DNA from 3 places in the Halomonas sp. 707B3 genome. Region 1 is predicted to be linked to each of the others. Evidence: predicted binding sites of a transcription regulator. Region 1 holds the regulator's gene; each other region holds the start of a gene.
The links. Region 1 encodes FNR, which switches genes on or off when oxygen is low (the NO sensors DNR and NnrR bind a similar motif). Its sites were predicted from a motif close to TTGATNTANATCAA; they were not measured.

Region 2: the regulator FNR is predicted to act here: its motif matches at 1,385-1,398, upstream of BIS10_RS08350 (OmpW family protein).
Region 3: the regulator FNR is predicted to act here: its motif matches at 907-920, upstream of ccoM (cytochrome c oxidase subunit CcoM).

What each region holds. Positions count from the first base shown of each region.
Region 1 covers NZ_JAMZBE010000067.1:10,107-12,374, reverse strand. The annotation lists gene BIS10_RS10470 (DNA polymerase III subunit epsilon) at 1-25, shown strand, start outside; gene ttcA (tRNA 2-thiocytidine(32) synthetase TtcA) at 101-1,012, shown strand; gene fnr (fumarate/nitrate reduction transcriptional regulator Fnr) at 999-1,751, opposite strand; gene hemN (oxygen-independent coproporphyrinogen III oxidase) at 1,809-2,268, opposite strand, start outside.
Region 2 covers NZ_JAMZBE010000047.1:11,361-13,628, forward strand. The annotation lists gene BIS10_RS08345 (YqcC family protein) at 246-578, shown strand; gene BIS10_RS08350 (OmpW family protein) at 666-1,292, opposite strand; gene putP (sodium/proline symporter PutP) at 1,532-2,268, opposite strand, start outside.
Region 3 covers NZ_JAMZBE010000036.1:15,776-18,043, forward strand. The annotation lists gene BIS10_RS07040 (hypothetical protein) at 1-472, opposite strand, end outside; gene ccoM (cytochrome c oxidase subunit CcoM) at 672-797, opposite strand; gene BIS10_RS07045 (peptidylprolyl isomerase) at 956-1,474, opposite strand; gene BIS10_RS07050 (AmpG family muropeptide MFS transporter) at 1,607-2,268, shown strand, end outside.

The DNA.
Region 1 (2,268 bases):
GCGCGAGATAGCGTTAACCGCCTAGGGTTTGTATTGGGTAGAGCTTCGTAGTGTTGTTAGAATATGCGCTGCTCCTTCACCCATCGGCAGTGCGACGTTCATGTTACAACCTGACTACTTTGACCCCACTTCGTCAGACAGTGCGTCTGACGAGCCCCTTGTCCAGCAGCATGAGCTGCAGGATGCCAAGCAGAAGCGTGAATTCAACAAGTTGCAAAAACGCCTGCGGCGCGAAGTAGGGAACGCCATCATCGATTACAACATGATCGAAGAAGGTGACCGAGTCATGGTGTGTCTCTCTGGTGGTAAAGATAGCTATACGATGCTGGAGATTCTGCGCAACCTACAGCGCAACGCACCGGTTAATTTTTCCCTGGTAGCGGTCAATATGGATCAGAAGCAGCCAGGTTTCCCAGAACACGTGCTGCCCCAGTACCTGGATAAGCAAGGCGTGGAGTATCACATTCTGGAGCGTGATACCTACTCGGTGGTGAAGGAGAAAACCCCGGAAGGTAAAACCACCTGCGCGCTCTGCTCAAGGCTGCGGCGTGGTTCGTTGTATGGCTTTGCCGAGGAGATTGGGGCCAACAAAATTGCTTTGGGCCACCACCGGGAAGATATCCTGGAGACGCTGTTTCTCAATATGTTCTTTGGCGGCACCTTAAAAGCCATGCCACCGAAGCTGCTCTCGGATGATGGTAAAAACATCGTGATTCGCCCGCTGGCCTACTGCAAAGAGGCGGATATTGCGGAGTTTTCGAGGCTGATGGAGTTTCCGATCATTCCCTGCAACCTGTGCGGCTCTCAGCCCAATATGCAGCGCCAGGTTGTCAAAGAGATGCTGGCGGAGTGGGATAAAAAACACCCCGGCCGGTTGGAGAGTATGTTCAAAGCCGTAACCAACGTTGCCCCTTCGCAGCTTGCCGACCGTGAGCTGTTTGATTTTGCCGGTCTGGAAGCGAAGCAGGCCGCATTGATGGAAGGGCGCATTCAGGCGTTTAACGTGAGTTAACCGCCTGGGCTTCCTCTTCAGCCAGGGTGATGAGGCGCTGCATATCCAAAATATTGACCTCGCGCCCGGAGACGGCCACCACGTTTTGCTGCTGAAAGCGGCTAAGAATACGGCTAACCGTCTCCACCGCGAGGCCTAGATAGTTGCCCATATCTGCCCGTGACATGGAAAGCCGGAAGCTATAGGGGGAGTAGCCCCGGCGCCGAAAACGGTCAGAAAGCGTAATCAAAAAGCTGGCCAGCCGCTGATCGGCAGTTTTGCGTGACAGTAAGCGCATCATCCGCCGGTCGTCTCGTAGCTCCTTGCTCATGCTGCGGTAAAGCTGGCCGCGCAGTTCGGGCAGCTCCTCGGAGAGCGAGTCCAAACGGTCAAACGGAATTTCGCATACCGTGGTGGTTTCCAGGGCAATCACGGTGCCGGGGTAGTGCTCTTCGTCAATCCCATCCAGACCCACCAGCTCGCTGGGTAGAAAGAAATTGGTGAGCTGGTCGTTGCCATTCCCTTCGCTAGTCACCTGCTTCAAGCTGCCAGAGCGCACCGCGTAAACGCTGGTGAAAGGATCTCCTTGGCGAAACAGCGGCTCGCCTTTTTTCAACGGCGAGCGGCGGCGGATAATCGCATCGAACTGGCTCATATCCTCAAGCTCTAGGGCAAGCGGTAGGCACAGCGAGCTTAAGCTACAGGTTTGGCAGCGCGCCTCTTGCAGCAGTGAACGTCGTTGGCTGGCAGGATATGACATGTGGTGCTCCCTTTTTATTAGCCATCATAGGCGCAGGGGGTAGGTGTCTCAATACGCTTATAAAATCTTCGAGTAACGTTGGTTGCCCTGGTGTTGCAGGTGATTATCGAAGGCCATGGCTAAGTGCCGAATCAACAGCCGTCCGGTGGGCGTAGCTTGTAAATAGAGGCCTTGGCGCACTAGCAGGCCATCCTGCTCGGCGGTTTTCAACCGTTCAAGAGCGGTTGAAAAGTAGTCAGCGGCATTTATCTGCCAACGCTTGCCTATTGCTTCAAGGTCAATGGCCATATCGCACATTAAGCGCTCAATCACCTCTCTGCGCATTAGGTCATCCTTATTTAAGCGTAACCCTTTTACGGTCGCTAGCCTACCTTCATCTAAGGCAGCTTCATAGTGGGACAGCTGAGTGGGGTTTTGTGCGTAAACGTCGTCTACCCGAGAAATAGCCGACACCCCCAAACCAATCAAGTCGCACTGGGAATGGCTTGAGTAGCCCTGGAAGTTGCGCTGCAGCGTA
Region 2 (2,268 bases), on a different contig from region 1:
CCTTGCCACTGTCAGCCGCAAACGCTGATTAATCCGTGCTTTATTGTCTAAGTGGTTAAAAATTGAGCAACTTTGCGTAAGCCGCGTGAGACTAGCGGTGGCGACACCTTTCCATAGTTTATCCACAGCCTCTTGCAGGTTTTCTGTGAATCGGTGAATAACTCCATTGAGCACGCCTTTGAGTGGCAACTTACCCACAGAGTTGGGATAATGAACGCTAAATATGACCAACCCATAAGGTGTTTATGAGCGTCCATCAACAGCTTCAAACCGCGCTTCTTGAGCTTGAAGCCGCCATGAAGGCCGCTAATCTGTGGCGCACGCCCACCCCAGATGCGGCCGCTTTTGCCAGTCAGCAGCCTTTTTGTATTGATACCATGTCGCTGCCCCAGTGGGTGCGCTATGTCTTTGTTGCCCGCTTAAATGCGCTCATTGATGCCGGGGCTGCCATGCCCGCCAAGTGTGAAGTCGCTCCAGCAGTGGCGGCGTATTTAATGCAGGAGAAGGTAAGAGCAAGCGATCAGCTATTGGTAGTGAAAGCGGTGGAGCGTGTCGACAAGCTGGTCACAGAGAGTTAACCACGCGAGTAAGCCAGACCAAATAGCAATGCCCAGAGCGCAAGCTCTGGGCATTTTTTACGTGTTAGCGAAGGTGGGAGCTAGAAGCTAGAAGCGGTAGCTCAAGCCTGCCATGACCACCATGGGATCAATCTCGACGGTGCCCGCACCTGCGCCATTAATAGAGGCGTCGGTGTCGATGTCTAAGTACCAGGCAGCAGCGTTGAGTGCCCAGTGGTCATCAATGAGCAGATCAACACCCACTTGAGCGGCCGCGCCCCATGAGTCGTCTAGCTCAAGCTCGCCAATGGCGAGGCTCTCATCGGAGAAGCGCGTGTAGTTAATACCCGCACCCACGTAGGGCTGTACTTGAGAGTCGCTACCACCCAGTGGGTAATACTGTAGCGTTAGAGTGGGCGGCAGGTGCTTTGTTGATGCTAGGTTGTCACCGTTGAGTTCAATGTCATGCTCGAAAGGGAGCGCAGCCAGCAGCTCCACGCCCATCTTGTCGTGGAAACGGTAGCCCAGGGTGAAAGCGAAGTCGGTTTTATCCTGAACATCGACCGCGAAGGCACCACCTGCGAGCGAGCCGTTGTCGCTTTTCGGCGCGACGTTGGCAACGCCAACGCGGGTAAAGAAATCGCCAGCGCCATAGGCAACGGCTTGGCTGCTAACTGCTAAGGTGGCAGCGGCAAGCCCAGTGGCGAGTAGGGTAGGCAGTGATAAATGGCGCATAGCGTCGCTCCTGACCGATAACATGATGGGTGAGTGGTTTAAAGTTGTCGTAAACCATACAGCCAGTGTATCGAGCCAACGAGGGAGCGTTATTGACCTAGGGCAAAGAGCTGTGAACTGATAAGTTCAGCGCCTAGCAAGGTAAATATCTGAAGGGGGAGGGGGCTAAAAAAGAGGAGGCTTAACGGGTTAACTTCAACCCGTTAAGCCTTAGGCTAATTAAGCGACGTTACGCTCGTTTAGCGTTCAATATGCTGATACTCGCCAGCATCGGCGGTCATGCTGCTTACTGCCAGGATGGCAATGAAAGAAGCGATAAAGCCCGGGATGATCTCGTAAACGCCAGGGCCACCCATGAAGGAGCCGTTCCAGCCCAGCGCAATCCAGATCATAACCGTGGCAGCACCCACCACCATACCGGCGATAGCACCTGCGCCGTTTGTACGCGACCACATCAGCGACAGGATAATCAGCGGGCCAAAGGCGGCACCAAAACCTGCCCAAGCGTTACTCACCAGCCCCAGCACTTGCGAGTTCGGGTCAGAGGCAATCACGGCTGCGATCAGACCCACTAGCACAACACTGACACGACCTACGGCTACACACTCTTTGTCTGTAGCTTCTTTACGCAGGAACAGGCGATAGAAGTCCTCGGTCAGTGATGAAGATGACACCAGCAGCTGGCTAGAAATAGTACTCATAACGGCAGCAAGCAGGGCCGCGTAGAGGAAGCCGGTGATCAGCGGATGGAACAGCAACTCAGCCAGGATGATAAAGATCGTTTCCGGGTCTTGGACTTCCATCCCATTGCGAACCGCATAGGCGCGACCAAAGATGCCGAGAGAGACCGCACCGATCAGGGAAATAGCCATCCAGCTCATGCCGATGTTGCGGGCAATCGGAACATCTTTCAGCGTACGGATAGCCATAAAGCGCACGATAATATGCGGCTGACCAAAATAGCCCAGGCCCCAGG
Region 3 (2,268 bases), on a different contig from region 1:
AATCGTTGAAATCACGCAGGTTAGCCACATCGCGGCCCGAATATTCGCGCTCAACTAACCGAATAGGCCCCCGTGAGCGTAGCGTCAGCGGCTCGCCATCTTCAAACGTCACCAAGTACCAGGTTGGGTCATCCCAGCCCCCCAGGCTCACTTCGTAGTCATCCCAGGCCGTAAAGTGCAATGCTGGCGGTATCTCACCAAAGTGTTCGATTAAAAAATCACGAAACGCAACGCCGCGCATTTCAACGTCGCGGCCCTGATAAGGGTCGAACACTGTAAACGTGACATCCGATTGGTGGCGTAGCTCGCCGAGCGCGATCTTTTGCGTTGACTCACCATTAATCAGGCTTAATGCCTGAGCATTTGCCGAGACAGGTGCCCCCCCAACAGTGGTAAAGACGAGTACTAATCCTGCTTTTATTAGCGCCCCACAGCGCCAATGCATCGGCAAGCGTGAAAAGACAGCATTCATAGCAGTGAATTTCCTAATGTGGTTGAGTACTTTAGGCTTAAATCAGGCACTTTACCAAAGCATAACTGCCAATGCGCTTCAACGGTTATTAATACAACTTAAAAAAAAGACGCAAAAAAGCCGGCCCCTTGGGCCGGCAACAGGAAGCTTACACATTAACGTAAGCCCCCTCCCCTGACGACTGACACAGCCTGCTGAATTAAGGCTTCTTACGTTCATCCTTACGCAAATGGTCACGTACCACAAAGCCTACCCAACCGACCATAAAGGTGATCATTAGCGCGACAGTAACTAGGCCGAAAATTACCGCATCATCCCAGTACATGGTGCTCCCCTCCCGCCGTGATGTATGGGGCCATCGTACTGCGTTCAGAGAAGGGGAAACTGACCTGGGTCAAGCTTTTAAAATGGTGGCCGCAAGGGTAAACGGGAACTTGATACAGGTCAGTTTTTAACGCGCTTCACCCGATAAAAACGGCTTTTTTAGAGCACCTTACGGTCTTCTACTTTACTGTGTTCAGTGCCCGGTGGCAGCGGATGGCCTTTAGCAAGCTCTGCGCGGGTGGCATCGCGAACGTCCAGAATCTTCACCTGATAGCGCAGCGTATGACCTGCCAAGGGGTGGTTGGTATCCACCGTCACGTTATCGCCGTCGATGTTCAGCACGGTGACAATCTGCGGGCCAGCCTCGCCTTCGGTTTGAAAACGGCTACCTGGCTCAATCTCCGCACCGCCAAATGACGCGCGACTCACCTCTTGCACTAACTCTTCGTTACGCAGGCCGTAAGCATCAGCGGGAGCCAGCGTGACGCTTAGTTCATCACCTGCGGCTTTGCCGGTTAAATCTCGCTCCAAGCCCGGCAAAATATTATCGTGGCCGTGAAGATACTCCAGGGGTTTTTGACGTGCATTGGAGTCATCCAGCACGCGGGGGCTGCCATCGCTGAGCACATCGCTAAGCACGTAGTGCAGGGTCACTACCTGATGGGCGGTAATCGACATGGAAAACTCCTCTCCGGTAAGCTGTCGGCTTTGTCATGGAACTCAGTCCATCAACCTCAGGGCTAGTCTAACACCGACCGGTTTTTGAGCGGGCCTAGACACCGATGTTTTCTTTTTGGAGTACACCCTTACATGCCCACCCCGACTCCTCAGCGCAGTTGGCTGGCGGCGCTTGGTATTTACTGCAAAGCGCCTGTCATCACCATGCTGTTTTTAGGCTTTTCCGCTGGTTTGCCCTTTCTATTGGTGTTTTCGACGCTCTCCGCATGGCTACGTAGCGACGGGGTCGAAGTAGCTGCCATCGGTTTTTTTGCCTGGATCGGCATGCTCTACTCCATCAAATTCTTCTGGGCACCGGTGGTAGACCGGCTCGCGCTGCCTCTGCTCACCCGCGCTTTTGGACAACGACGCGGCTGGATGCTGTTGGCCCAGGGCATGATTGCCGCCGGTCTCATTGGCCTCGCAGGAGTAGACCCAATCGGCAACCTAGGCTGGGTCGCCGCCTTTGCGCTCTTGGTGGCATTTGGCTCCGCCACGCAGGATATTGCGATAGACGCCTACCGTATTGAATCCGCGGATGACGATGTCCAGGCGGCCATGGCCTCCACGTACATTATTGGCTATCGCGGCGGGCTGCTGGCGGCAGGGGCCGGTGCGCTTTATGTGGCATCGGCGGTATCGTGGAACGCGGCTTACCTGACCATGGCCGCCCTGGTGGGCATTGGCGTGCTTACCGTGCTGATTCGCCCAGAACCCAAGCGCGCTTCATTAACCGTGCAATTAATTCACGAACC